Regions from separate parts of the Bradyrhizobium sp. AUGA SZCCT0222 genome, predicted to be linked through region 2. Evidence: predicted binding sites of a transcription regulator. Region 2 holds the regulator's gene; each other region holds the start of a gene.
What was found. The regulator PhoB, encoded in region 2, activates phosphate uptake and scavenging genes when phosphate is short. The targets are predictions, from matches to a motif close to TGTCATNNANCTGTCAT.
Positions count from the first base shown of each region.

Region 1: a site for PhoB is predicted at 3,474-3,490, ahead of phnF (phosphonate metabolism transcriptional regulator PhnF). Genes of this name have one in related genera too.
Region 3: a site for PhoB is predicted at 2,646-2,662, ahead of ppk2 (polyphosphate kinase 2). Genes of this name have one in related genera too.
Region 4: a site for PhoB is predicted at 4,932-4,948, ahead of JQ629_RS12040 (acetoacetate decarboxylase). Genes of this name have one in related genera too.

Region 1 is NZ_JAFCLX010000001.1:90,595-97,883, forward strand. Features, by position in the region: gene phnD (phosphonate ABC transporter substrate-binding protein) at 1-779, shown strand, start outside; gene phnE (phosphonate ABC transporter, permease protein PhnE) at 862-1,746, shown strand; gene phnE (phosphonate ABC transporter, permease protein PhnE) at 1,743-2,591, shown strand; gene phnF (phosphonate metabolism transcriptional regulator PhnF) at 2,701-3,429, opposite strand; gene phnG (phosphonate C-P lyase system protein PhnG) at 3,549-4,007, shown strand; gene phnH (phosphonate C-P lyase system protein PhnH) at 4,007-4,615, shown strand; gene JQ629_RS00525 (carbon-phosphorus lyase complex subunit) at 4,618-5,721, shown strand; gene JQ629_RS00530 (alpha-D-ribose 1-methylphosphonate 5-phosphate C-P-lyase PhnJ) at 5,718-6,602, shown strand; gene phnK (phosphonate C-P lyase system protein PhnK) at 6,595-7,289, shown strand, end outside.
Region 2 is NZ_JAFCLX010000004.1:3,454-10,742, forward strand. Features, by position in the region: gene argF (ornithine carbamoyltransferase) at 1-301, opposite strand, end outside; gene JQ629_RS04260 (aspartate aminotransferase family protein) at 301-1,506, opposite strand; gene JQ629_RS04265 (GcrA family cell cycle regulator) at 1,989-2,498, shown strand; gene phoB (phosphate regulon transcriptional regulator PhoB) at 2,666-3,367, opposite strand; gene phoU (phosphate signaling complex protein PhoU) at 3,443-4,159, opposite strand; gene pstB (phosphate ABC transporter ATP-binding protein PstB) at 4,183-5,004, opposite strand; gene pstA (phosphate ABC transporter permease PstA) at 5,001-5,846, opposite strand; gene pstC (phosphate ABC transporter permease subunit PstC) at 5,850-6,839, opposite strand; gene pstS (phosphate ABC transporter substrate-binding protein PstS) at 7,110-7,289, opposite strand, start outside.
Region 3 is NZ_JAFCLX010000063.1:28,035-35,323, reverse strand. Features, by position in the region: gene JQ629_RS33265 (methyl-accepting chemotaxis protein) at 1-1,012, shown strand, start outside; gene JQ629_RS33260 (methyl-accepting chemotaxis protein) at 1,186-2,610, shown strand; gene ppk2 (polyphosphate kinase 2) at 2,727-3,647, shown strand; gene JQ629_RS33250 (hypothetical protein) at 3,698-4,339, opposite strand; gene JQ629_RS33245 (TIGR00282 family metallophosphoesterase) at 4,361-5,188, opposite strand; gene JQ629_RS33240 (5-formyltetrahydrofolate cyclo-ligase) at 5,192-5,767, opposite strand; RNA gene ssrS (6S RNA) at 5,885-6,045, opposite strand; gene JQ629_RS33230 (nuclear transport factor 2 family protein) at 6,098-6,541, opposite strand; gene JQ629_RS33225 (LysR family transcriptional regulator) at 6,679-7,289, opposite strand, start outside.
Region 4 is NZ_JAFCLX010000011.1:33,803-41,091, forward strand. Features, by position in the region: gene JQ629_RS12015 (TAXI family TRAP transporter solute-binding subunit) at 1-584, opposite strand, end outside; gene JQ629_RS12020 (acyl-CoA carboxylase biotin carboxyl carrier protein subunit) at 743-964, opposite strand; gene JQ629_RS12025 (IclR family transcriptional regulator) at 1,095-2,072, shown strand; gene JQ629_RS12030 (acyl-CoA carboxylase subunit beta) at 2,002-3,561, shown strand; gene JQ629_RS12035 (patatin-like phospholipase family protein) at 3,728-4,891, opposite strand; gene JQ629_RS12040 (acetoacetate decarboxylase) at 5,119-5,901, shown strand; gene JQ629_RS12045 (transporter) at 6,040-7,068, shown strand; gene JQ629_RS12050 (carbohydrate porin) at 7,094-7,289, shown strand, end outside.

The DNA.
Region 1 (7,289 bases), on a different contig from region 2:
TCGCCTATCTCTCCAAAGAGCTCGGCGTCAAGGTCACGCTGCGCATCGCCAACGATTACGCCGCCGTCATCGAAGGCCAGCGCTCCGGCAACATCCATATCGCCAGCTACGGCTCGGCGTCGTTCGCACGCGCGCGGATGACCGGCGTCAAGACCGACGCGTTCGCCAACGACATCAATGCCGATGGCTCTACGGGTTATTACTCGGTGTTCTTCGTCAAGGCGTCGAGCCCGTACAAGAACATCGACCAGCTGAAGGGCAAGAATCTCGCCTTGGTCGATCCGAATTCGACGTCCGGCAACAACGTGCCGCGCTTCGAACTCGACAAGCTGGGCATCTCCGATGCCGACACGTATTTTGGCAAAGTCGTGTTCAGCGGCAGCCATGAGAACGCCATCCTGGCGCTGACGCAGGGCACCGTCGAAGTCGCTGCCAATCAGTGGACCACCGACAACGACTCCACGCTAGCCCAGATGCTGACCAAGGGCATGCTGAAGAACGCCGACGGCACAGCGATGAAGAAGGAAGATTTCCGGATCGTCCATAAGTCCGCGCCCATTCTCAATGGACCCTATGCCTATAGTTCGGACCTTCCGGACGGCCTGAAGGCCGCCATCGCCAAGGCGTTCGCGGATGCACCGACCAAGGACAAGGCCGCCTTCGACCGCCTTTCCGATGGCCAGAAAAAGGCCTTCAACCCCGCCACGACAAAGGATTGGGATGGCATGATCGACCTGATCAAGTTCGTGGACAATCTTCGCAAGAAGAAGGCTTCCTGATCGATCGGCGGAGCGAGACCAGGCCGGGTCCATGCGACCCGGCCTTTTTCCGTTCAGGACATAACCGGCACAGCAGCCTTCCATGACATCAGCAGTATCCATCCTTCCAGCCCAGCAACTCGCGGTACTCAACGACGCTTATCGTGCGGCGGTGGCGCGCAAGCGGCTGCGGATGACGCTGGCAACGGCGGTATTCTTTGCGGTTCTCGTCATCGCCGCGATCGGCGCCGAGGTGAATCCGGTTATTTTCGTCAACAAGATCGGAAATTTCGTCAGCTACTTCGACCGCATCGGCACGCTGGAGAGCGGCGCGCGAGTCTGGTCCGATATCGGCGAGTGGTTCTGGGGCTGGAAAAAATGGCTGGCGCTGCTCGGCGAGACCGTCCTGATCAGTTACGTCGGTACCCTGGCCGGCGCGATCCTCGCTTTTGGGCTCAATTTTCTGGCCGCTGAAAACACCTCGCCGGCGCCATGGCTGCGCTTTACGGTTCGCCGCCTGATGGAGTTCTGCCGCACCGTTCCGGACATCGTGTTCGCGCTGATCTTTGTGATCGCGTTCGGTCTCGGGCCGATGGCCGGGGTTCTCGCCATCATGATCCATTCGGTCGGCGCGCTCGGCAAACTGTATTCCGAAATCGTCGAGAACATCGACATGAAGCCGGTCGAGGGGGTCCGATCGACCGGCGCGAGCTGGATATCGTGCATCCGCTTCGCGGTCGTGCCGCAGGTCGCGGCGGGTTTTGCCAGCTACACGCTGCTGCGCTTTGAGATCAACGTGCGCGGCGCTTCGGTGATGGGTTTCGTCGGCGCCGGCGGCATCGGCCAGGAACTCGTCGTCGCCGTGAGAAAGTTCTTTTATTCCGACGTCAGTGCGATCCTGCTGATGATCATTGTCACCGTGTTCCTGATCGATATCGGCACCGGATGGGCGCGCGGGCGGCTATTCGGCAAGGAGGCACGGGCATGACACGGCTGCCTGCACCGGACTCCGGCGATCTGCGCGGCCGCTATCCCGAGGTTTTTGACCGGCCGGTTTCCTCCCGTCTCGCGATCCCCGCGATGCTGCTGGCTGCGTTCGGGATCTTCGTGTTCGGACTGGTCGAGCTGGAGTTTTCGCCGGCGCGGATGCTGGCTGGGCTCGGCCAACTCGGCTGGATCACGATGATGATGATCCCGCCCGATCCCGGCGGTTCGCTCCCGGTCTATCTCGTTGCGCTCGGTGAAACCCTGTCGATCGCGATGCTGGGCACGACCCTTGCCGCGTTGCTCGCGCTGCCGGTCAGTCTGCTGGCGGCGAAGAACATCGTGCCGTCGGGTATCTTCCGCTTCCCGGTCCGCCGCTTTCTCGATTCGATCCGCGGCGTCGACACGCTGATCTGGGCGCTGGTCTGGATCAACGTTGTCGGGCTTGGGCCGTTCGCAGGCGTGCTGGCGATTGCGGTGGCGGACTTTGGCGCGTTCGGCAAATTGTTCTCCGAAGCGATCGAGGCCGCCGACAAGAAACAGGTCGAGGGTATCCGGGCGTCCGGTGGTAATGCGCTGCACGAAATACGGTTTGGGCTGATGCCGCAGGTGCTGCCTGTGATCGCGGGGCAGGTGCTCTATTTCATCGAGTCGAACACCCGCTCGGCCACCATCATCGGCATCGTCGGCGCCGGCGGCATTGGATTGCAGCTGGCCGAGCAGATCCGCGTGCTGGAATGGCAGAAGGTCTCGTTCCTGATCCTGATGATCCTGGTCGCGGTCGCCGCGATCGACTGGATCTCGAGCAAGCTCCGTTTTGCGATCATCGGCAAACGCGCGGTGGTTTGATGGCGGTGCGTAGGGTGGGCAAAGGCGCTCTTGCGCCGTGCCCACCATTCTTGTCACGGATGCTGAGAGGTGGGCACGCTTCGCTTTGCCCACCCTACAAGCTAACCGGTCAATCGCTTTCGACGATGAACTCGACGCGTTCGGCGGCAAAGCGCGAGCGCTTGGTGACGATTGGTTTGCCGTCGGGATCTACGTCCGTGCTGTCGACCACCAGCACCGGGCGGCCGAGCGCGAGATCGAGCCGTGCGGCGTCGCTGGCGTCGGCTATGGCGGCGGTGATCCGGGTGGAAGACCTGCGGTAATCGCGGATGCCGTAATGTGCGACCAGCTTGGTCATCGAGCGCACGCTGGCGAAGACCTGTCCCGCGTCAGGGAAGCGCTCGGCGGAAAGCCACGAGGTGCTGACGCAGATCGGCGTCCGGTCGGCCAGCCGCAGCGCCTCGATCCGGACCAAGGGGGCGCCCGTCTTCAGCCCGAGTTCCCGCGCCAGTTCACGTGTCGCGACATCGTCGGACGCTTCGATCAACTGGCCGCGCGGTTCATGGCCGCCGGCGCCGACGATCTCGGAAAACCGCGTCCGCGAGCGCAAGGGATAGGCGAGGCGCTGGGTTTCGACATAGGTGCCGCTGCCGCGCTCGGCGCGCACCAGCCCGCGTTCGGCGAGCGTCGCCAGCGCCCGGCGCACGGTATGGCGGTTGACGCGATAGGTCTCGGCGATCTCCATCTCGCCCGGCAGCTTTTCACCCGCGGCGAAGCGGCCCTCGGCGATGCCGCGTTCGATCCCGTCGGCGACCTGCCGCCACAACGCCACACCGGTGGCCGCATCCTGCATGCTCATGGTGTGAATATACCCGGGACGGTCATCCGAAAAAACAACCCTGTTGTCACCAAACAGTCATGGCGTTTGGTTATGAAGTTGTCTATTAGCATAGACAACTTGATTCCGGCAAGGTGGATATGACGGCAACCGAGAACGACAAGCAGGCGCAGCGCAAGGCAGTCATGGCCGTGCTGGCGCATTCTGATCCATCCGAGATATCGGTCCATCTGGGTACAATCGCGCTGCCGGCGCATGAAAACCTGCGCGAGCCGGAGAACGGCCTTGTGATGGTGCGCGGCCGTATCGGCGGCGACGGCTCTGCCTTCAACCTCGGGGAAGCCACGGTATCGCGTGCGGCGGTGCGGCTTTCGACCGGCCAGGTCGGCTTCGGCTACACGCTCGGCCGCGACCGCGAGAAAGCGCGGATGATCGCGCTGTGCGACGCCATGGTGCAATCGGATGAATTCGCCGGCCTCATCGAGACAAAGGTGATCGCGCCGCTGCGCGCGGCGATATCTGCGAAACGGAACCGCAAGGCAGCGGAAGCCGCGGCGACGCGGGTCGATTTCTACACCTTGGTGCGGGGAGAGGGTTGATGACGACGGTTGCCGAACTGCCCGCAGGATTTGCCGACAAGGTGCTGTCAGCGCAATCGACCTTCCGCTCGGTGATGGATGCGATGGCGCGTCCCGGCAGCGTGCAGCGCATCGCGGCCGTCGCCGGCACGCCCGCCGCCATGATGCGCGGCACCGCGGCCATTGCGCTGACGCTGTTCGACCATGATACGCCGATCTGGCTCGACAGCCGGATGTCGGCAACGACGGACGTTGCCAAATGGCTCAAATTCCACACCAGCGCGCCTGTGATCGCGGATTCCTCGATCAGCAGCTTTGCCTTGATCGGCAGCCCCCGCGAGCTTCCGGCGCTCGATCGTTTTGCGTTCGGCAGCAATGAATACCCGGATCGTTCGACGACGCTGATCCTGCAGGTCGACAGCCTGACGCAGGGGCCCGCCCTCGAGCTGCGCGGCCCCGGCATCGACGGCACCGCGATCCTGCAGGCCGCGATCCAGCCGCATGATCTGTTCGAGCGGCTTGAAGTCAACGTGGCGCTGTTTCCGCGCGGCATCGATGTCGTGCTGGTCCATGACGATGCGATTGTCGCGATACCGCGCACCACGCGGCTGGTCGCGAGGGGAGGCTAGTTATGTACGTTGCCGTCAAGGGAGGCGAACGCGCCATCGAGAACGCCCATCGGCTGCTGGCGCATGAGCGGCGCGGCGACCGTGACGTTCCCGAGGTCTCGCTGTCCCAGATTTCCGAGCAGTTGTCGCTCGGCGTCGACCGGGTCATGACCGAGGGCTCACTGTACGATCGCGAGCTTGCGGCGCTGGCGATCAAGCAGGCGCGCGGCGACATGATCGAGGCAATCTTCCTGGTGCGCGCGTTCCGCGCCACCCTGCCGCGCTTCGGCGCCACCGAGCCGGTCGATACCGGCGCGATGCAGGTGCGGCGGCGGATTTCCTCGACCTTCAAGGATATCCCGGGCGGACAAATTCTGGGACCCACCTTCGATTACACCCATCGGCTGCTCGATCCGCAGCTCGCGGACGGATTTTCTCCGGAAACACCAGAGACGAGCGAAGCGTCGCTCGCGGCGACGCCGCGCGTGACCGACATTCTCGGCCGGGACGGCCTGATCGAGCCGTCGCCGGAGGCGGATGCGGAGACGCCGGTCGGCGACCTCACGCGCGAGCCGCTCAGCTTCCCGGCGGAGCGCGACCTGCGCCTGCAGAACCTGGCGCGCGCCGACGAAGGCTTCTTGCTGGCGCTTGGCTACTCGTCGCAGCGCGGTTACGGCCGCAACCATCCGTTTGCCGGCGAAATCCGCTTCGGCGAAGTCGAGATCGAATTCATGGCCGAGGATGTCGGTTTTGCCGTGCCGCTCGGCGCGATCGCGATGACCGAATGCCAGATGGTCAACCAGTTCAAGGGCTCGGCCACCGAAGCTCCGTGTTTCACCCGCGGCTATGGGCTCGCGTTCGGGCAGAGCGAGCGCAAGACCATGTCGATGGCGCTGGTCGACCGTACGCTGCGCGCCCGTGAGCTCGGCGAGGAAGTGATCGCACCGGCGCAGGATGAAGAGTTCGTGATGTCGCATTCGGACAATGTGCAGGCGACCGGTTTCGTCGAACATCTCAAGCTGCCGCATTACGTCGACTTCCAGTCCGAACTCGGCCTGCTGCGCAAATTGCGCAAGGAGTTCGCGGAAGCCACGGAAGCGCCGCCGATGCAGGAGGCCGCGGAATGAACGCGCCAACGTATAATTTCGCCTATCTCGACGAGCAGACCAAGCGGATGATCCGCCGCGCGATCCTGAAAGCGATCGCGATCCCCGGCTATCAGGTGCCGTTCGCCAGCCGGGAAATGCCGATGCCCTATGGCTGGGGCACCGGCGGCGTGCAGGTGACGGCGGCGATCCTCGGGCCTGAGGACGTGCTGAAGGTGATCGACCAGGGATCCGACGACACCACCAACGCGATCTCGATCCGCAAATTCTTCGGCAAGACCGCAGGCGTTGCGACCACAACCGCGACCGCGGACGCCACCGTGATCCAGACAAGGCACCGGATTCCCGAAGCGCCGCTGCATGGCGGGCAGGTGCTGGTCTATCAGGTCCCAATCCCCGAGCCGCTGCGGTTCCTCGAGCCACGCGAGACCGAGACCAGGCGCATGCACGCGCTCGGCGAATACGGCCTGATGCACGTCAAGCTGTATGAGGACATCGCGCGCTTCGGCCATATCGCGACGTCCTATGCCTATCCGGTGAAGGTGAATGCGCGTTACGTGATGGACCCGTCGCCGACGCCGAAATTCGACAATCCGAAGATGGACAATTGCCCGGCGCTGCAATTGTTCGGGGCCGGGCGCGAGAAGCGGATCTACGCGATCCCGCCGCATACGTCAGTGGTCTCGCTCGATTTCGAGGATCATCCCTTCACGCGCTACCGCTTCGACGCGCCCTGCGCGCTGTGTGGAGCCGGCGATTCCTACCTCGACGAAATCGTCACGGACGACAAGGGCGGCCGGATGTTCGTCTGTTCCGATACCGATTACTGCGAAAGCCGCCAATTGGCCGGGCATCGCGGCAGCGAAAGCGCGGCGCCGCACAAGGAGAGGGCGCATGGCTGAGCAAACCCTCGACGATCAACCGCTGCTGGTCGCCGAAAACCTCGGCAAGACCTATGGGAAGCTGATTGCCTGCCGCGACGTGTCCTTTGCGCTCTATCCCGGCGAGGTGCTGGCCGTGGTCGGCGAGTCCGGGTCGGGCAAGTCGACGCTGCTGCAACTGCTGTCGGCGCAACTGGCGCCGACGGCGGGCAGCGTCTCGTACCGGATGCGCGATGGCGTGCTGCGCGAACTCTCCGCGTTGGGCGAGGCCGAACGGCGCTTCCTGTTCCGTACCGACTGGGGCTTTGTGCATCAGGATCCCGCGCAGGGCCTGCGGATGGCGGTCTCGGCGGGGGCCAATGTCGGCGAGCGGCTGATGGCGGTGGGCTGGAATCACTACGGCCGCATCCGTGACACCGCGTCATCCTGGCTGGAGCGCGTCGAGATCGACACCGACCGTATCGACGATGCGCCGCGGACCTACTCCGGCGGCATGCGCCAGCGGTTGCAGATCGCCCGCAATCTCGTCACCGAACCACGGCTGGTGTTCATGGACGAGCCGACCGGCGGCCTCGACGTATCGGTGCAGGCGCGGCTGCTCGACCTGATGCGCAACCTCGTCAGTGAACTCGGCCTTGCGGCCATCGTCGTCACCCACGATCTTGCGGTCGCGCGGCTGCTGTCGCACCGCGTGATGGTGATGAAGGG
Region 2 (7,289 bases):
CGTAACGCGACAGCACGCGCGCGGTATCGGCGATGGTTTCGCCGCGGCCGAGCTGCATTTCCGCACCGGTCAGCATGATGGCTTCGCCGCCGAGCTGGCGCATGCCGACGTCGAACGAGACCCGGGTGCGGGTCGACGGCCGTTCGAAGATCATCGCCAGCGTCTTGCCCTCGAGCGGCTTTCTGGGCGTCTCATGCGCCTTCAGCTTCGCCTTCATGGCGACGCTCAGGTCCAGCATGTTGCGCAATTCCTTCGGCGGCAGCTCGCTGATATCGAGAAAGTGACGTAGGGACTTGCTCATCACCCCGCCGCCTTCTTCTTGTCGCCTGACAGCGCGATGCAGGCGCGTTCGAGGCTTTGGACGGATTGCTCGATCTCGGATTCGGAAACGATCAGGGGCGCGAGGAAGCGCACGACATTGTCGCCGGCGCCGACCGTCAGCAGCTTCTGGTCGCGCAGCGCGGCGACGAGATCGCCCGAGGGCACCACGGCCTTGACGCCGATCAGCAGCCCTTCGCCGCGCACTTCCGCCAGCACGGCAGGATAGCGATCGACCACGGAAGCGAGCTTCTGTTTCAAGAGCAGCGACACTTTCTGCACGTGGTCGAAGAAGCCGGGTTTGAGCATCACGTCGAGCACCGCGTTGGCGGAAGCGATCGCAAGCGGATTGCCGCCGAAGGTCGAGCCGTGCGAGCCCGGCGTCATGCCGGACGCCGCCTCTGCCGTGGCAAGGCAGGCGCCGATCGGAAAGCCGCCGCCGAGCGCTTTTGCCAGCGACATGATGTCGGGGGTGACGCCAAGGCGCTTATAGGCAAACAGATCGCCGGTGCGGCCCATGCCGGTCTGCACCTCGTCGAAAATCAGCAGCAGGCCCTTGTCGTCGCACAATTGGCGGAGCGCCTTGTAGAACGCATGCGGCGCGCTGCGGACACCGCCCTCGCCCTGCACCGGCTCGATCAGGATGGCGGCAGTCTCTGGCCCGATCGCCTTCTTGACCGCTTCGAGATCGCCATGCGCGACCTGGTCGAAGCCGTCCAGCGGCGGACCGAAACCTTCCAGATATTTGGCAGATCCCGTAGCCGCCAGCGTGCCCAGCGTGCGGCCGTGGAACGCGCCCTCGAAGGTGACGAGGCGATAGCGCTCCGGATGTCCCTTGGCGGCGTGATAGCGGCGCGCGACCTTGATCGCGCATTCCATCGCTTCCGCGCCGGAATTACAGAAGAACACCAGATCGGCAAAGCTCTGCTCGCACAGCCTTGCTGCAAGCTTGTCGCCGTCCGGGCTCCGGAACAGGTTCGACATGTGCCAAAGCTTGGTGGCCTGCTCCTGCAAGGCCGCGACCAGATGCGGATGGCAGTGGCCGAGCGCATTCACCGCCACACCCGAGGTGAAGTCGAGATAGCGCTCGCCTGACGTCGAGATCAGCCACGCGCCTTCGCCGCGTTCGAAACCGAGATCGACTCTCGCGAATACGGGAAGCAGATGCGACGGGGCGCTGTTGGTCATGGCTATCACTGACGGTTAGAGACCGGCCACATAGCGTGCATTGGCGCGAACGCGGCACAGCCGGTCTTGCGAAAACAAAACGTGCCGCCTTTTCGGGGCGGCACGTAGCAAGCATTCTATGCTGGCTTTGGACCGTGTCAACACGCCTAAAAACCGCTTCCCTGCGGTGCAGGATAAAGCAATCCGTAGCATTCCGGTGCCGTGGAAAACGCCAATTGCAATGCATAAGTACCGGAACATGTGGACGCGCGGACGCGGACTCTTGCGCCAGAGTCCCGCCATATTGTAGCGTCTGGGCTGTCGGGTACGACATCTCGTGCGGAAGTACTGACCCCTAGAGTCCATTTTGTAAGGCGTAAACGTTCGGGCGGCTTTTTTGCGCCCGGCGAGGGCTAAGGGATTCTGCCCGCTGGGATTTTTGAGAATTGGCATCGCCAGCGCTGCCCCCGGTTTGGCCGGCTCTGTGCGAAGGGAAGAATGCGATGACGGTATTGACCTGGTCCGACGAGCGCGTCGAGCAGCTTAAAAAGCTCTGGGAGGGCGGACTTTCCGCCAGCCAGATCGCCGCGGAACTTGGAAATGTGACGCGAAATGCAGTGATCGGCAAAGTGCACCGGCTGGGTCTTTCCGGCCGTGCCAAGAGCCCCTCCTCGGCCGCGCCGCGTCAGCGCAAGGCGCGCCCCGCCCAGCAGATGATGCGGGTGGCGCGCCCGGTGTCGCGCGGCAACACCGCGCTGGCCCACGCCTTCGAGGTGGAGATGGAGCCGGATCCGGTCGCCTACGACAATGTGGTGCCGATGAGCCAGCGGCTGACGCTGCTCGAATTGAACGAGGCCACCTGCCACTGGCCGATCGGCGATCCCTCCAGCTCGGAATTCTTTTTCTGCGGCGGCAAGGCGCTCAGCAGCCTGCCCTATTGCGCGCATCACTCGCGCATCGCCTATCAGCCGGCCTCCGATCGCCGCCGCCCGGCGCCGAAGCCGACCAGGTAAGAGCTGCGCTCACAGATGTCGTCCCGGCGAAGGCCGGGACCCATAACCACAGGCGTTCGTGGTTATGCCCGGCTGGAGCTCCAGCTCATTTCAAAAATTGACATCAGTGGTTATGGGTCCCGGCTCAAGGCCGGGACGACAGCGGATTTTGCCGCGCCTTACGCGTCCTACTCCACCTTCGCGAACCGATCATCCAGCGCGTAGCCGGCGCCGCGCACGGTGCGGATCGGGTCCTGTTCGCGGCCGGGGTTGAGCAGTTTGCGCAGGCGGCCGATATGGACGTCGACGGTACGCTCGTCGATGTAGATGTCGCGGCCCCAGACGCTGTCGAGCAGTTGCTCGCGGCTGAACACGCGGCCGGGATGTTCCAGGAAGAACTCCAGCAGGCGATATTCGGTGGGCCCGAGATCGATCGGACGGCCCGAGCGCGCGACGCGGCGCTTCTCGCGGTCGAGTTCGATATCGCCATAGGTCAGCACGGTGGCGAGCCGCTCCGGGCTCGCCCGCCTGAGCAGGCCCTTCACCCTCGCCAGCAGCTCCGGCACCGAAAAGGGTTTTACGATGTAGTCGTCGGCGCCGGTCGCCAGCCCCCGCACCCGTTCGCTTTCCTCGCCGCGCGCGGTCAGCATGATGATCGGCAGCGCCTTGGTCTCCGGCCGTGCCCTTAAGCGACGGCACAGTTCGATGCCGGACAGGCCCGGCAGCATCCAGTCCAGCACGATCAGGTCGGGCACCCGCTCCTTCAGCCGTGTATCGGCGTCGTCACCGCGGGCGACGGTTTCGACCTCATAGCCTTCGGCATCGAGGTTGTAGCGCAGAAGCGTGGTGAGCGCTTCCTCGTCTTCAACCACCAGAATGCGTGCGTTCATCTATGTAAGCCTCTTGTGTTTTGACGCGCTGTCGATACGCGAAAAACGTCTCTCGTTCCGCTGTCAGTTCAGTAACTAGTTTCCCGGCACAGTCGTGGCGAAATTCGTCATGTCGCCCTTCGGGCGCTTGTCGAGGATCTGCTGGCCTTCGATCATGTAGAACACGGTCTCGGCGATGTTGGTGGCATGGTCGCCGATCCGCTCGATGTTCTTGGCGCAGAACATCAGATGGATACAGAACGAGATGTTGCGCGGATCTTCCATCATGTAGGTCAGGAGTTCGCGGAACAGCGAAGTGCAGATGGCGTCGACTTCCTCGTCGCCCTTCCAGACCGCCATCGCCGCCGGCAGGTCGTGCGACGCGTAGGCGTCGAGCACGGACTTGACCTGCGACTGCACCAGATCGGTCATGTGTTCAAGACCGCGGATCAGTTTCAGCGGCTGGAAATCGTTCTCCAGCGCCGCGACGCGCTTGCCCATGTTCTTGGCGAGGTCGCCGATCCGTTCCAGATCGGTGGCCACCCGCATGGCGCCGACGATCTCGCGCAGGTCGATGGCCATCGGCTGGCGGCGGGCAATCGTCAGCACCGCGCGTTCCTCGATCAGGTGCTGCAGGCGGTCGATCTCGGCGTCGGAGGCGACGACGCGTTTTCCCAGCGCAACATCGCGCCGGATCAAGGCATCGACGGATTCGGTGATCATGCGTTCGGCAAGGCCGCCCATTTCGGCGACCAGGCGGGTCAATTCCTGAAGATCGCTGTCGAACGCCTTCGCGGTATGCTCTGAAGCCATTGTCTTCTCCTCGCGATGTGCGCTTAGCCGAACCGGCCGGTAATGTAATCCTGGGTGCGTCGATCGCCCGGCGAGGTGAAAATCTTGTTGGTGTCGTCGAATTCGACCAGTTCACCGAGATACATGAAGGCGGTCTTGTCCGAGACGCGCGCCGCCTGCTGCATGTTATGGGTCACGATGGCGATGGTGTAGTCCTCCGCCAATTCTGTGATCAATTCCTCGACCTTGGCGGTCGAAATCGGGTCCAGCGCCGAGCAGGGCTCGTCGAACAGGATCACTTCAGGGCGCACCGCCACGGTGCGCGCGATGCAGAGCCGCTGCTGCTGGCCGCCGGACAGGCTGAGGCCCGATGCATTCAGCTTGTCCTTGACCTCGTTCCACAGCGCACCGCCACGCAACGCCTTTTCGACGCGGCCGTCCATCTCGGATTTCGATATCTTCTCATAGAGGCGGATGCCGAAGGCGATGTTTTCGTAGATCGTCATCGGAAACGGCGTCGGCTTCTGGAACACCATGCCGACCCGGGCGCGCAGCAGATTGAGATCGAGCTTGGGGTCGAGGATGTTGGTCTGGTCGAGCATCAATTGCCCGGTCGCCTTCTGGCCCGGATAGAGGTCGTACATCCGGTTGAAGATCCGCAGCAGCGTGGACTTGCCGCAGCCGGACGGCCCGATGAAGGCGGTGACGCGGTGGGTGCCGAGCGTGAGGTTGATGTTCTTCAGCGCATGGTGCTCGCCATAGTAGAAGTTCAGGCCGCGCGCGGTCACTTTCGGCGGCGCGTCGGGCAGCGCCACGTGGGGAACGCCCGCGTTGACGGCACTCATGGATACAGAAACTTCGGTCATTTTGCGGTCCTCTCGGCGCCAAGGATGCGCGCGCCAATATTCAGGGCGAGTACGGTCAGGGTGATGAGCAGCGCCCCGCTCCAGGCGAGCTGCTTCCAGTATTCGTAGGGGCTCTGCACGAAGTTGTTGATGGTGACCGGCAGGTTCGCCATCGTCTTGGTGAGGTCGAGGCTGAAGAACTGGTTCGACAGCGCGGTGAACAGCAGCGGCGCGGTTTCGCCGGCGACGCGGGCGGTGGCGAGCAGCACGCCGGTGATGAGGCCACTTCGCGCGGCGCGATAGGCGATCCGCTTGATCACCAGCGAGCGCGGCAGGCCGAGCGCGGACGCCGCTTCACGCAGCGGATTGGGCACCAGGCCGAGCATGTCCTCGGTGGTGCGGACCACCACGGGGATCACGATCACGGCCAGCGCCAGACAGCCGGCAAAGGCCGAGAAGCCGCCCATCGGCACCACGATGGCGCCGTAGACGAACAGGCCGATGATGATCGAGGGCGCGCTGAGCAGGATGTCGTTGATGAAACGGATCACCGAGGTGAGCCGGTCATGCTTGCCGTATTCGGCCAGATAGGTTCCGGCCAGCATGCCGAGCGGCGCGCCGATGCCGACCCCGATCACAGTCATGATGATCGAGCCGATGATGGCGTTGCGGAGGCCGCCATCGGTCGAGCCGGGCGGCGGCGTGTCCTGGGTGAAGACGGCCAGGTTGAGGCCGGCCAGGCCGTTATAGAACAGCGTGAACAGGATCAGCGCGAGCCAGGTCACGCCGAACAAGGCGGCGCCGACGCAGAGGCCCCGGATGATGATGTCGTTGCGGCGGCGGGAGGCGTAAATCGGGTTCATGGCTCAGTTCCCCGCCTTCTTTTCCAGCCGCATCAGCATCAGCCGGGCGGCCGACAAGACGAAGAACGTCAGCACGAACAACAGCAGGCCGAGCAGGATCAGGCCGGACTGATGCAGGCCGTCGCTCTCGGCGAATTCGCTAGCGATCGCCGCCGAGATCGTGGTGCCCGGCGCGAAGATCGAGGACGAGATCTTGAACGAATTGCCGATGATGAAGGTGACCGCCATGGTTTCGCCGAGCGCGCGGCCGAGCGCCAGCATCACGCCGCCGATCACGCCGACCCTTGTGTAGGGGATCACCACGTTGCGGACGACTTCCCAGGTGGTGCAGCCGACGCCGTAGGCGGCTTCCTTCAGCACCGGCGGCACCGTCTTGAAGACGTCGACCGAGATCGAGGTGATGAAGGGCAGCACCATGATCGCAAGGATCAGCGCGGCGTTGAACAGGCTGAGATAGGACGGGGGACCTGCGAAGATGGTGCCGAGAACCGGGACGCCGTCGAAGATGCTGATCATGAACGGCTGGAACGAGTTGGCCAAAAACGGGCCCAGCACGAAGAAGCCCCACATGCCGTAGATGATCGAGGGAATGCCGGCGAGCAGTTCGACCGCGAGCCCGATCGGACGGCGCAGCCAGATCGGACAGATCTCGGTCAGGAACACCGCAATGCCGATACCGACCGGAATGGCGATCATCATCGCGATCACGGAGGTGATCAGCGTGCCGTAGATCGGCCCGAGCGCGCCCAGCACCGGCGGATCGGCTGATGGCGCCCAGCGCGAGGTGAACAGGAACGAGAAGCCGTATTCCCTGATCGCAGGCCAGGCGCCCACGATCAGCGATAAGATGATGCCGCCGAGAATGAGCAGCACCGAGATCGCGCAGGCGCGCGTGAGCCAATAGAAGGTAACGTCACCAAGCTTGAAGGCGCTGAGGGCCCTGGCGCGATCGTAAGGTCCTGCAGCTTCCATCACGTCGCTCTGAACGGCCATGTCTGCCACGCCAATCCCCTGTACTGTATAGCCCAACTGCCCCGGACCCGGCGCCGGTTTTGCACCGGACTCTTGAACCAAGACCCCTGTCGGCCAAGACCCTGTCGACCAAGACCTTGTCGACCAAGTCACTCGGCAAACCAGACCCGCCTGTATTCGCCCTCCTGCCCGGAGGGAAAGACCCAACCCGGAAAGACCCGGGTTGGGCAGAGTGGGAGCACGCTCCCATTGTCGCCGGGCCGGAACGCGGCCCGGCTCTTGTTCTTAAGTTCAGCTCTTGATCTCGGCGGTCCAGGTCTTTTCGATCAGCTTGACCACGGAGTCCGGCATCGGGATGTAGTCGAGTTCCTCAGCCATCTTGCCGCCCTTCTCGAACGACCATTTGAAGAACTTGATGGCTTCCTGGGACGCGGCCTTATCGGTCGCGGACTTGTGCATCAGGATGAAGGT
Region 3 (7,289 bases), on a different contig from region 2:
CACCGGCGAAATGTCCGACAATGCCGCCTCCGCGTCGCGCTTCATCGTCTCGGTCGGCGAAAGCGCCACCGAGATCGATGTTGCGACCAAGGAAGCCGAAGCCCATGGTGAAAGCGTCGCCAATGCCGGCCGCGCGGTCACGACCTTTGCGCAGAAGCTCAAATCGCGCTGCGCGGTGCTGCTGCGCCAAAGCGAGCGCCAGGGCCAGCGCAAACAGGAAAAGCTGCCCTGCAGCCTCCAAATCGAAATCCAGACCCCGCGCGGCCTGATCACGGCGCCGGTCTACGAGATTTCGATCGACGGTATTCTGATCAGCGGCGCGGATGCCGAAAAGCTGCCGCCAAACCAAAGCCTCGACGCCACGCTGCCGGATATCGGCGCCTGCAAAATTCGCGTCAGTGAGCGATCCAAGGCCGGCGCGCAGGCGCAGTTCGAGCGGCCGGATGCCGCTTTGCGCGAGGCGATCGAAGACAAATTGTGGGCGATCCACGACGAGAACACCGAATTCGTCACCCGCGCCATGGAAGCGGGCGCCGCGCTGACGAAAATTTTCGAGCAGGGCGTCGCCAGCGGCGCGATCTCGATCGAAGACATGTTCGACACCAACTATGTCGAAATATCCGGCAGCAATCCGGTGCAGTTCCGCACCAAGATTCTGGACTGGGCGGACCGCGCGCTGCCGCCGTTCCAGGAGGCCTTCCTCGCCAGGGACAAGCGCATGGCGTTCTGCGCTGTCATCGACCAGAACGGCTATTTGCCGGTTCACAACAAGATCTATTCACACCCGCAGCGGCCCGGCGACGTCACCTGGAACACCGCCAACAGCCGCAACCGCCGCATCTTCAACGATCCCGCGGGCCTTGCTGCCGGCCGCAACCAGCGCGCCTATCTGGTGCAGAGCTACGCCCGCGACATGGGCAACGGCAACACCGTGATGATGCGCGAGATCGACGTGCCGATCCGCGTCAAGGGCCGCCACTGGGGCGGCTTCCGGACGGCCTACAGGCTGTAGATTCTTGATTGACGCGTTTTCTTGACGCGAACCGGAAACCACTTCGCTTGAAAACGCTTTAGCAGTTCGCTCTCAGGCAAGACGCCAAGGCGCGAATCGCGCCTAGACTTGGAATTGGAATGCGCTCGCCGCGGTGGGCCGATCATCGGCTCTGACTGGAGAAAGCCTCGAGCATGTCCTTTGTGCAGCGTGCGGTCCTGGACACTCACTCCAACCAGACACTGGCCGAACGACTCATTGACCAGCTTGCCGACCGCATCGGCGGGCTCGGCGTGGAGCTTGCCGATATCGCCGGCAACGTCCAGGAGGTCGCAAGCCGCGTCGCGAACCAGTCGGACCGGTTCCACCACTTGCAGAAGACGGCCCAGACGATGGTCTCGGCCAACCGCGACATCGCCAATGCATCGCAGGCGGTGCAATCGACCACGTCCGCGGCCGTCGTGGAGATCGTCCAGTCGCGCAGCGCGGTGGATACGGCCGTCAACCACATCGCCGAACTCGTCGAAGCGGTCGGCCGCATCGAGGCCCGCCTCAGCGCCGTCGGCTCGGCCCTGTCGCAGGTTGCAAAAGTTTCCGGCTCGATCGAGGCGATTGCGAAGCAGACCAACCTTTTGGCGCTCAATGCCACGATCGAGGCGGCGCGCGCCGGAACCGCCGGGCGCGGCTTTGCCGTGGTCGCGAACGAGGTGAAGAGCCTCGCGGAAGGAACGCGCCAGGCCACGCAGCAGATTTCCGAGACCATGCGCGATCTCGACGGCCAGATCGGCAGCCTGATCGGGGAGAGCAGCGACGCCTCGCTCCGCGCCAAGAGCGCCGGTGAAGGCGCACAGCAGATCAGCGGCATCATCGCGCGCGTGCACCAGGGCATCGCGTCCGTAGGCTATGAGATCGACGGCGTCGCCAGGGCCGCGACGTCCAATCTCGGCCATTGCGACCGCGTGATCGAGGAACTCGGCCAGCTTGCCCAAGGCGTCGATTTGTCTTCCAGCGAGCTGAAGCAGGCCGACGGACGGGTGGCGAAGCTGCTCGAACTGTCGGAAGGCCTGATCGAGCTGATCGCCGACAGCGGCGTCGAGACGGCGGATGCGCCGTTGATCCGCGTGGTGATCGATACCGCAAAGCAGATTTCCGACGCTTTCGAGGCCGCCGTCGCGCGCGGCGAGATCACCGTCGAGCAGTTGATGGACGAGAAATACCGCGAAATATCAGGTACTGATCCGAAGCAATATCTGACCGACTATGTCGCCTTCACCGACCGCGTCCTGCCTTCGATCCAGGACCCGATCCAGAAGAGCGATCCGCGCATCGTGTTCTGCGTCGCCTGGGCCAAGGGCGGCTATCTGCCGACCCACAATCCGAACTACCGCCTGCCGCAGGGGCCCGACCCGGTCTGGAACAACGCCAATTGCCGCAACCGCCGCCTGTTCAGCGATCGCGCGGTGAAGAAGGTGGCGGCGAACACAAAACCGTTCCTGCTGCAGACCTACCGCCGCGACATGGGCGGCGGCAATTTCGTGCTGATGAAAGACCTCTCCTCGCCCATCCACGTGCGCGGCCGCCATTGGGGCGCCTTCCGCATGGGTTTTCGGCAATCCTGAACGACAGACGTCAAAACGCCTTGCCCGGCGCGCGCTGTCACACCACTGACATGCGCATTTGAAACTAACGGTGATGCTGTGCATTTCCTTTACGCTTTCTTGGGCGGAGTATTCTGATGACCGAAAAACCAGTCAATGGCTCGATCCATGATCGCATCCACGCGGAAATGATGGACAGTTTCGACGAGGAACTGGAACTCGAGATCGACGACGACCGCCTCGACGCGCTGACCAACGAATTCGAAAGCCATTCCGCCGAGGAAACCGTCGACCGCCGGCTTTATTTCAAGGAACTGTTCCGCCTGCAGGGCGAACTGGTCAAACTGCAGAGCTGGGTGCAGCACCAGAAGCTGAAAGTGGTTGTCATCTTCGAGGGACGCGATTCCGCCGGCAAGGGCGGCGTCATCAAGCGCATCACGCAGCGGCTGAACCCGCGGGTCTGCCGGGTCGCCGCACTGCCGGCGCCGAACGAGCGCGAACGCACCCAATGGTATTTCCAGCGTTACGTCTCGCATCTGCCGGCCGGCGGCGAGATCGTGCTGTTCGACCGCAGCTGGTACAACCGCGCGGGCGTCGAGCGGGTGATGGGATTTTGCACCGAAGCCGACGTCGAGGAATTCTTCCGCTCGGTGCCGGAATTCGAACGCATGCTGGTGCGTTCCGGCATCATCCTGATCAAATACTGGTTCTCGATCACCGACGAGGTACAGCATCTGCGCTTCACCATGCGGATCCACGATCCCCTGAAGCAGTGGAAGCTCAGCCCGATGGACGTGGAGGCGCGCAGCCGCTGGGAGCAGTACACCAAGGCCAAGGAAGCGATGCTGGAGCGCACCCATATTGCCGAGGCGCCGTGGCACCTGGTCGAGGCCGTCGACAAGAAGAAGGCGCGGCTGAACTGCATCGCCCACCTGCTTGAACAAATTCCCTACAACGAGGTCCCGCAGACCCCCGTCATCCTGCCGCCGCGCGTGCGCAATCCGGATTACCAGCGCGGTCCGGTCCCGCCGGAGATGTACGTACCGGCGCGCTACTGAGCGCGTACCGCTAATCCGGCAAACCCGCGTCCGGACCGCTGGCCCGGAATCTAGCGCAGGGCTGCGGGCAATTCGAAGCCCTTGTACTCGCGCAGCAGCATCGCCTTGAGCACCGGCGTTTCCGGCTTGGCGTCGGGCGCGGGCAGCGGATTGCTGTCCGCCTTGATGAAATCCGGTGGCGTCCCCGGCAATTTGTAGAGATTGAAGCCGTTCCGCCGCACCGCGAAATCGGCCTGCAAATAGCCGTCCGCCATCATGGTGCCGGCAGGCGCGAGGTAGAAGCCGTCCTCACGATAGGGCCCGAGCATCGAGTAGGTCTTCGAGCCTTTCCGGACGCCGCTGAGCTGGCTGCTCAACCTGATCAGCTCGGTTTCGCGGCCGTCGATGTTCACATAGACCCGGCGCAGCGGGAGCTCGGCAGCGTCCTGCGTCACCACGCTGACGAGCACGAGCACATGCTTGGCGAGCGCGCGGTATTCTTCAGGGCTGGAAGCCCAGGAGAAATCCACCGAGGATCCTCTTGCCGCGCCCTTCGGCGCGACCTTCGCCGTGTTGATCGCGGACTTCTCCAGCCGCCCGGTCATGTCCTGCAGCGATACCGGGTCCTGCGATACCGGGCGCTGAGTGAGCTCTTGCGCGGACGCCGGCTGCGACAGCACCAACGCCAGCAGGAAGACCAGAAACCTTTGCATCACACCTTCTCGTAAGCCGGTTCAGTGGCCGGTCCAGAATCCCGGCACCGCCGGCTCCAGCCTGCCGCCCGCCCGCACTGGCGCTATTCGCAGCGCCAGTCCGGTGGCATCGTCGGTTTCGACCGCGACGCCGCTTAGTGTCGCCACACCGAACGCCGGTTCGAACCGGCCGGAGGGAATGCCGGTGACGAAGCGATGCAGCGGCTCTTCCTTCTGCATGCCGATGATCGAATCGTAATCACCGGTCATCCCGGCGTCGCTCATATAGGCGGTGCCGCCGGGCAGCACCTGGTGATCGGCGGTGGGCACATGGGTATGGGTCCCGACGACGAGGCTGGCGCGGCCATCGCAGAAAAATCCCATGCCCTGTTTCTCGCTGGTCGCCTCGCCATGGAAATCGACCACGATGGCGTCGGCCGCCTCACGCAGCGGACAGGCGTCGAGCTCCTTGCCGACCGCGTTGAAGGGATCGTTGAGCGGCTCCATGAAGACGCGGCCCATGGCGTTGATGACCAGCGCGCGCTTGCCGTTCTTGGTGTCGATCAGCGCGGCGCCCCGGCCCGGCGTATGGCGCGGAAAGTTCAAGGGGCGGATCAGGCGCGGCGCGCGCTCGATGAACACCAGCGCCTCCTTCTGATTCCAGGCGTGGTTGCCGAGCGTGACCGCATCCGCACCGGCGTCGAGGAAATCCTGATAGATCGCCTCGGTGATGCCGAAGCCACCGGCCGCGTTCTCGCCGTTGACGATGACGAGATCGAGCGACCAGTCTCTGACCATGCCGGGGAGATGCTCGGAAATGGCGGTGCGGCCGGTCTTGCCGACGACGTCACCGATGAAGAGGATGCGCAAAATTCAGCTCCGGAAATCGAACACTTTCTTTTCCGTTAGCACAAAATCCAGCGCCACGTCGTGCGGCTGGGCCGGAACCGCCTTTATTTGCTGCACGGCAAACGCAGCGCCGACGGCGACAATGGCTTTCGCCTTGCGCAAATGCTCCAGCGTGAAATCGTAATGTCCGGCGCCATAGCCGATCCGGTGCCCCGCGGCGTCGAACGCCGCCAGCGGCACCAGCATGATGTCGGGAATGAGCTCGGCGGCCGCCGGCGACGGCTCGGGAATGCCGAGTGGCCCGAGCATCAGCCGGTCGTTCCCGGACCACGCACGGAAGGCAAGCGACTTGCCACGCGCCATCACCGCCGGCAGCGCCAGCCTCGCGCCTGCTTCCGCGAGCTTGCGCATCAAGGGTGCCGGGTCGATCTCGTTGCGGATCGGCGAATAACCCGACACGACCATGCCCGGCGTGATCTCAAACGGCAGTCCGCGCTTGGCGAGAGCTTGCGCGGCAGCCGTGCGCTGCTCGTCGCTCAATGCATCGCGCTTTGCCAAAGCGGCAGCGCGAAGGTCTGCTTTCGAAGCACTTGCCGTCATGCAGCGTTCTGTTCCGCCGAACATCGCCCGCGAAGACGGACGAAGCGAAAGTTGCAGGGCCTAGGTGGTGAAGCCGGTAGAGTAAAAGCTCGACGCAAAAATCAACCGAAACAAAAGTGCGAAGCCGTAATGGCCGTTGAAGCACTCGATCCCGGAGTTCCCTACGAAAGTAGGTGGGCACCATATGACCGGATCCACGGACCCGGCCAGGGACAGTTCCCGGAAGGATCGATAAGGCCCCGGGGATATATGGCTTCTGACGCGCGACACAGCTTCGCCCTGCCAATGTAGCTACGATGGGCCCAAACCGCCAGCGTTAAGCGTGAGTTTTCAGCGTTTTCCGGGATCGCCATCGGACATAAGGTAAAAGCCCTTCGACGTAATCAGCCATTTGCCATCGATGCAGTGCCAAGTCAGATAATCCACGAATTCCATCGTAGCGATCTGCACGCGCGCCTTCACGAAGGCCATATCCGCTGAAGCAAAATCCATCTGCAGGATCTCATCGGCGCGAGCGGCGCCAAGCGACTTCGGCGATTGGCGCTTATCGAGGACGTTTTTGTAGGTCTCCATCGACCACGACATCATCTGCCCGTCGCGAAATCCGTGAAGGTGGGCGGTGGATCGAAAGACCTCAAGGAGGTGCGACGTGTCGCAATCGTACATAAGGTCGAAATATTTCTGCACGGCCTGAGTCAGGCTGGTTCGGCTAGCAGGGCTCACGGCGGGCGCGGTCAACTCTTGAAAAACCACGCCTTGAGAAGTTGGGGTCATCGAAGCCTCCGTTTGACGGATGAACAGGACCAGCCGCCGCACCTGAGGTCAGGGCATTTCAACTGGCCCGCTTCCGTTACGCCGGCGGCACGACCGGTAGCAAATTCATAATATGTAGTTCCAATATTCCATATCGGTCACTTCGCGATGACGAGCGAAAGCGCCTGCTCGATGTCATCAAGCGGTCGAGACAACCGTCCCAATTGAAGCCGGCGAATGAACCATGTCGAGACCGCAGGCTGAAAGTCGGGGACATGAAATGTCTTGATCTTTCGCTTGCCCGCAACCGCATTCAATTGGCTCACGGGCAACAGCCCAAAGCCAGCGCCGCGCGCGACGACCGATAGCTGCAGATCCTTGCTGAACGCCTCGACGATCACCTTCGGCGGCCCGGCGCCCTCGCGCTCAAGCGCCTGTGTCAGGGCCGTGCGATAGCCGCAGCCTTCCGGCTGAATCACCCAGCCGATTTCATTCATCGCCCGCAGCGAGCGCCAGCGCGCCGGCGAAAGATTGGCAGCACCCATGATTCGTACCTGCTCCTTGCCAAGTCGGCGCGCCGGAAGTTCGCTTCTTGGCTTGCCCTCGGTGAGCAGCGAAATCACTGCAGCATCGAGAGCTCCGCTATGCAATCGCTCGATCAAGGCTCCGGCCCAGTCGATGGAAATCTGGAGGGTGAGATCCGGAAACGTGGATCGCAACAAATCCAGCGGGCGTTCTGCGACAAGCTCAGCCAGCACGTGAGCGGCGC
Region 4 (7,289 bases), on a different contig from region 2:
TCGACGTCGTTGTTGATCAAGCCTTTCCACATCGCGCCATAGCTGGAGAATTCCACCGCCTTGACGTCGCTCTGCTTGAGATCGCCGAACGCCAGGATCGCAAGCGCGTTCTGGTTCAGCGCCGGGGAGCCGACGACGAATCCGACCCGCTTTCCGCGGAGATCCTTGACCTCCTTGACCCCGGTATCGCGGGCGACGCCGAGCGAACCTGCGTTGCAGTCGACCGACGAGAGCACCAGTTGCAGGGGTTGCGGCCCCCATTCCTTGGCGCCGAATTCAAACACGCCTTCCTGCGCGAAATAGGTGCCGGACCCCATCGCCGAAGACATCGCGCGACCGGCGCGCAAGGGCGCGAGGCGCGCCACGTCATTGCCTGCCGGGAGGACCCGCAGGTCGGTGCCGTATTTGTCCTTCATCATCTTGCCGACCGCGACCGCAATGTTGAATCCGGCGGTACCGGTGTCATAGGCGGTGAACGTCATGGTCGGCGGCAGCTTGACGTCCTGGGCCAGCGCCGGCGCAAACGCCATGAGCGAGATGCCTGCGAGTGCGGCAGGCGCAAAGTTCGACAGTCGACGGTTCATGTTTCCCCCAAATTGTTTCGCTAGATGAAACTTTTTCTGATTGGGATGATGTCATCGCAGCATTGCGATGGCAACGTCCGAGCAGATTTACGTCCACCATTATGCCAGTCGCGCTGGCGGACAGATCGTCACGCATCAAAAGTATGAGCGCGAAAGAGCTAAGCTTCGACGATCGCGACCACCTGTCCTTCGGCGATCACGTCGTCGAGTTTGACCAGAATTGCCTTGATTTTCCCGGCAATTGTCGAAGTTACCGGGATCTCCATTTTCATCGCTTCGACGAATGCAATCTCGTCGCCGTCGCCGACACTCGCTCCGGCTTCGGCAGCGAGCGCGCACACGCGTCCGGCGACTTCGGTCACAATCTTGATCTCTGGCATGCCACCCTCCGGTACCGTGTGACGTGACAATTTCGTCCCGCGAACGGCTTTTTGTTGTGGCTGCAGATTGCCTGAGGTAGCTTGATCTGCAAGTGGAATTTTATTCCGCAGGGCGGAACGGAGCCAAAATATGGGAAGACGCTCGGAGCGGCTTAGCAAACAGGGAATGCTCGCCAGCGATCTGGCGGGCGAGGGCGATGTGATTCAGGTGGTGTCGCGGGCGTTCGATGTCCTGCGCTGCTTCGAGGGTCACGAAGCCCGGCTCGGCAATCTCGAAATTTCCAATCGCTGCGGCCTGCCGCGATCGACCGTGTCGCGGTTGACGCACACGCTGACGCGGATGGGTCAGCTGGTCTATCTGCCGCGCGACCAGAAGTATCGCATCGGCCCGAGCGCCGTGGCGATGAGCACCTCGATGATGAAGGGATTGCAGCTGCGCAACCTGATCCGGTTGCGGTTGCAGGATGTCGCCGAGCAATTGCCGGGCACCGTCGGTTTCGTGATCCCCGATCGCTTTCAGCTGGTCTATCTCGAGTTCGCCCGCGCCGCGAATGCGCTCGGCCTGCACGAGACCACCGGCAGCCGCATTGCGATGGCGAGCACGGCGGCGGGCCACGCCTACACCGCGGCGCTCGACGACGATGTCGGCGATGCGCTCATCGTGGAAATGGAACGCGAGATGCCGGATAGCGCGCGGATGCTGAAGTCGCGCATCGAGGACAATCGCCGACATCTGCGCGAACACGGCTATGTCGTGGCCTGCGGCACCTGGAGCCCGCACATCAACGGTTGCGCCGTGCCGCTGTGGTCGCCGCAATATCAAACCTACGTCGTTGCGACGATCGGTCTGCTGTCCGCAATGTTCGATGAAAAGCGGGTGCACCGCGACGTGGCGCCGGTAATGGTCGAACTGGGGGCTGCGCTCGGCGGTCTGCTCGAAGGCGCCGACGGCGACATCTTCACCAACCGGCTGGAAAGAAAAGCGCTTCCGGTGTCAGTGCATAACAATAATAAAATCATCAAGGCGGAGGATACGAATGAACTGGAAGCCGGAACTCGACGACCTCGCCCGGCGCGAAGCGTTCGCGCGCGAGATGGGAGGCGTTGACAAGGTCAAGCGTCAGCATGACCAGGGCCGGCTCACCGTTCGGGAGCGCATCGACAAGATCGTTGACCAGAAGTCCTTCCACGAAATCGGCGCCATCTCCGGCATCGCCGAATATGACGAGAACAGCGAACTCAAGCACCTGACGCCCGCGAACTGCGTGTTCGGCCGGGCCAAGGTCGAAGGCCGTCCGGTGGTCGTCGTTGGCGACGATTTCACCGTGCGCGGCGGCTCGGCCGACGCCTCGATCTCCGCCAAGCCGCTGATGGCCGAGGAGATGGCGCATGATTTCCGCCTGCCGATCATCCGCGTGATCGAAGGCTCGGGCGGCGGCGGCTCGGTGAAGACGATCGAGACGCGAGGGGCCGCTAATCTGCCGGGCGGCGTCGGCGGCACGCGCTGGTACTGGTTCACGACGGCGAACATGGCGCGCGTGCCGGTGGTGGCGCTCGGCCTCGGCTCGGTCGCGGGCCTCGGCGCCGCGCGGCTGGCGGCGAGCCATTACTCTGTCATGACCAGGAGTTCGGCGATGTTCGTCGCGGGGCCGCCGGTCGTAAAACGCCTCGGCCAGGACCTGACCAAACAGGAACTGGGCGGCGCTGACATCCAGACCCGCGCCGGCGGTGTGGACGATGCCGTCGATACCGAGGATGAGGCGTTTGAGCGCGCCCGGCGCTTCCTGTCCTATCTGCCGTCATCGGTCTATGAGCTGCCGCCGACCGCGCCCTGCACTGACGATCCGGAGCGCGGCGAGGAATCGCTGATGAAGGCGGTGCCGCGCAACCGCCGTCAGGTCTACAAGATGCGCCCGATCATCGACGCCGTCGTCGACAAGGGATCGTTCTTCGAGGTCAACGCCAATTTCGGCCGCCCGATCATCACGGGCCTCGCGCGTCTCGAAGGCCGCGCGGTGCTGCTGCTCGCCAGCGATCCCTTCCACTATGGCGGGTCGTGGACGGCGGAGGCCTGCCAGAAGGTGGTGCGCTGGGTCGACTTCGCCGAAACCTTCCATCTGCCGGTGGTCTATCTGATGGATTGCCCGGGCTTCATGATCGGGCTCGAGGCCGAGAAGTCGGCGACCATCCGGCACGGCGTGCGCGCGATGGCGGCCGTCAACCAGAGCACCGTGCCCTGGTGCACCATCATCGTGCGCAACGCCTTCGGCGTCGCCGGCGTCGTGCACCAGCCGGCCAACCGCTATTCGATGCGTTACGCCTGGCCCTCGGCCTATTGGGGCTCGCTGCCGCTCGAGGGCGGCATCGAGGCCGCCTATCGCGCCGACATCGATGCCGCGGAAGACCCGGCGGCAAAGCTGAAAGAGATCGAGGACCGTCTCAACAAGCTGCGCTCGCCGTTCCGCTCGGCCGAAAAATTCTGGGTCGAGGAAGTGATCGATCCCCGCAAGACGCGCTCGCTACTGTGCGAATTCGCGCGGCTGGCCGAACGGGTCCTCACGACAGGGCCGGCGACGAACATGGCGATCAGGCCGTAGGTGGTTGCCTCTTCCTTCTCCCCTTGTGGGGGAAGGTGGCGCGAAGCGCCGGATGAGGGGTCTGTATCCGCGGAGACAGACCCCTCATCCGTCTCGCCGCCGCTTCGCGCCGTCGATCCACCTTCTCCCACAAGGGGAGAAGGAAGAAATCGGTCTGTGTTAGAGCCTACGTCTCGCTCTCCCGATGCACGTCGTGGATCACAATGCCCATGCCTTCGTCGGGCATCCGGATCCAATCGCGGCGTTTCAGCGTGCGTTTGGTGTCCTCGTGGCCGCTCATCCAGTGCTCGCGCATCGAGGTGCCCGAGAATTCGTGGTCCTTGGCGTCGCCTTCATAGGCCTTCTGCTGGTAGATCAGTTGCAGGATCGCGATCTCGGGCAGGTTGCCGATGCTGGCCTTGATCTGACGCTCTTCGTCGGACAGCTGATCGTCGGGAATTCGCGACAGCGCCTTGTGCAGGCGCGCTTTCAGATTGTGCGTCTTGCGGTAGACGTCGGTATTGTGGCGCGTGCGCGAGGAATACATGATGTCCTTGTGCCGGGCCATCACGTCCTGAATGTCGCGCGGCAGGGCTCCGCGGGCGCTGAACAGGTCGACCTGGAACACCAGCGAGTTGAGGCTGTCCTCCTGGTCGAGCAGATGCTGCAGCGGCGTGTTCGAGACGATGCCGCCGTCCCAGAAATGATCGGTGCCGACCTTGACCATCGGCAGGGCCGGCGGCAGCGCGCCGCTCGCCATGATGTGCTCGGGAACGATCTCGTCATGGGCGTTGTCGAAATAGATGAAATTGCCGGACAGCACGTTGACCGCGCCGACCGCAAAGCGGATCCGCTTGTCGTTGATCATGTCAAAATCGACGAGCTCGAGCAGTGTCTGGCGCAGCGGCTCGGTGTCGTAATAGCTCGTCGCGGTCCGGGCACCGGTGGCGCTGAGCCACGGGTTGGTCATATGCGGCGTGAAGAAGCCGGGCTGGCCCAGCGTCGTCGTCATGAACGAGCTCGCAAAATTGCGCGCCTTGCGATAGATGTCGCCGTCCGGCGTGTAGTGCCAGATCTTGCGGCTGGTGATGCGGTCCCAGAAAATCTGCAGGCGTTCGAGCCGGCGCTCTGGCGGGTTGCCGGCGATGATCGCCGAATTGATCGCGCCGATCGATACGCCGCACACCCAGTCCGGCTCGATATGGGCCTCGTGCAGGGCCTGATAGACGCCGGCCTGATAGGCACCGAGCGCGCCGCCGCCCTGCAGCACCAGCGCGACGCGGTCGCAGCGCTCCGGCCGCCAGCCGCGCGCATGAATGGTCTGTTCGAGATGTGGGGTTCGCGCGTCCATATTCATTTGCTCCAAAACTGCCCGACAATTCCGCGCGCTGGTGACGCGATGATGACAAATGCGTCGATCGGCTTTTGCCGCCTCGCGTTTTTGCCTGCGTCTGAAGCATTGGCGTGTTCGGAAAATGGAGGTCGAAATTTGCGGTCATGACGCTGAAGGAAATCCCTCACATCCCTGTCAATTTCGGCCGCTAGCAATCGGCAGGACGATTTAAACAGGGGATTGCGATGCGCAGGGAAGACTTGCTCAAGTTTCCGTCGATGCCGGCCGCTGGGCCAAGCTATCCCGCCGGTCCGTATCGTTTCGTCAACCGCGAATTTCTCGTCATCACCTATGAGACCGATCCCGAACTGATCCGAGCCGGCTTGCCCGAGCCGCTGGAGCCGGTCGATCAGCCGATCGTGCACTATGAATGGATCAAGATGCCGGACAGCTCCGGCTTCGGCAGCTACACCGAATCCGGGCTTGTCATCCCGGCGCGCCTGCATGGCGAGGAAGTCAATTTCGTCTCGCAGATGTATCTCGACGACGATCCGCCGATCGCAGCGGGGCGTGAAATCTGGGGCTTTCCAAAGAAATACGCCCACCCCAAGCTTGAGATCGTCAAGGACACCTTCACCGGCACGCTGGAATATGCCGGTCAGCTCGTGGCGATGGGCACCATGGGCTACAAGCACGAAAGCATGGCCGGCAACGGTGAAATCACGCGTGCCACGCTGTCGAAAACCCAGATCAATCTCAAGATGATCCCGGGCGTCGATGGCCGCCTCGAAATCTGCCAGCTCGTCGCGATCAACCTCACCGACATCGTCGTCAAGGGCTCATGGATCGGGCCGGGGCGGTTGCATCTGGTGCCGCACGTCAACGCGCCGGTGGCGGATTTTCCGGTGCGCCGGGTGGTCGGCGCCCATCACTTCCTCGCCGACCTGACGTTGCCGTTCGGCCGTGTGGTTCACGACTACAACAAGGAAGCCGACCAGGCGGCGGTAACCGGTCTCGCCGCGGAGTAGGCGGCGCAAGCGAACTCTTCGGTGACATCAAACTGTAACAAAAACGCACTTGAATTGCCCGGCATGCACGAGGGCCGCTGCGGCTGAGTTCTCCTATGGCCGCTGCGCAGGGTTTGGCGGGGGCTCCTGATGTCTTCCATGGATACGTTGGCCGAGCCTGCAATAGGTGTCGGCATGCCGATAGCCGATGCCGCTTCGGCTATCCCGGGACTGGTGTGGGCGTTTCGTCTGCACAGCGACGGCAGCGCCGAGCCGCTGCCGGTCAACGCGCCGATCGAATTCAGCCATGACGGGCGGCTGTGGCTGCACTTCAACCTGACCGACACGCGTGCGCGGTCATGGCTGGCGGGTGTGGACGTGCCGTTGCCGGCGCGCGAGCTGCTGCTGTCGAAAGACAATTATCAGCAACTCCACATCTCCGACCATTGCGTCTACGGGGTGTTCTCCGATCTCGTTCGCGCCATCGACACCGCGACCGAGGAAACCGGATTTCTTCGCTTCGCGATGACCGAACGCCTGCTCATCAGCGGCCGCCATCAGGCGCTTTGCGCCGTCGACGCCACCCGCCGCGTGCTGGAGAGCGGTCATCGCGTCGATACCGTCGCCGCACTACTGGAGAAGATCGTCGACGAGGTCGCCGATACCATGGACCGCATGGCCGACAAGATCGGCACCGCAATCGACAATATCGAGGAGCGGATTCTCGCGGGCGAGACGAGATCGGAAATGCGCGCGGCACTTAGCCGGTCGCGGCGGACCTGCGTGCGGTTGCACCGGCAGCTGGCGGGCCTGCGCGTGCTGTTCCACCGGCTCGAGCAAAAGAGCGTTGAACACCTCAGCCCGGCGCTGCGGCTTCAGGCCGGAAAACTGGCGCAGCGGCTTGATGGTCTCGACCACGATATCGTCGAACTGCGCGAGCGCAGCCGCCTCCTGGAGGAAGAAATCCATTTCAAGATGGAGGAGGAAAGCAACCGGCACCTCCATACGCTGTCAATCGTCACGACGATGCTGCTGCCGCCGACGCTGGTGACCGGTATCTTCGGCATGAACACCAAGGGCCTGCCGCTTACCGACACCGAAACCGGATTTTTGTGGGCCGCGGCGATCATGGTTAGCGTCGCCGGTGTGGCGTATCTCGCCATGCGCCGCTCAGGCTTCTTCAAATAAAGCAGCCGGCGGCGGGATCGATACCATGTACAGCGTTCTTTCCCGCGCCGTCACCTTGCTCGCGACGGCGGCCTGTCTTGTACTCGCAGCAGTCGCGTATGCCGACACAACTCCGGCGAAGCCAAAGGACGCGCGCGAAGCCTTGGCGGATGCCGGCTATCAGTTCAGCCTAGTCTATATCGGGGAGGGGCTCGCCAATATTACTGGCGGCATGCGGACCG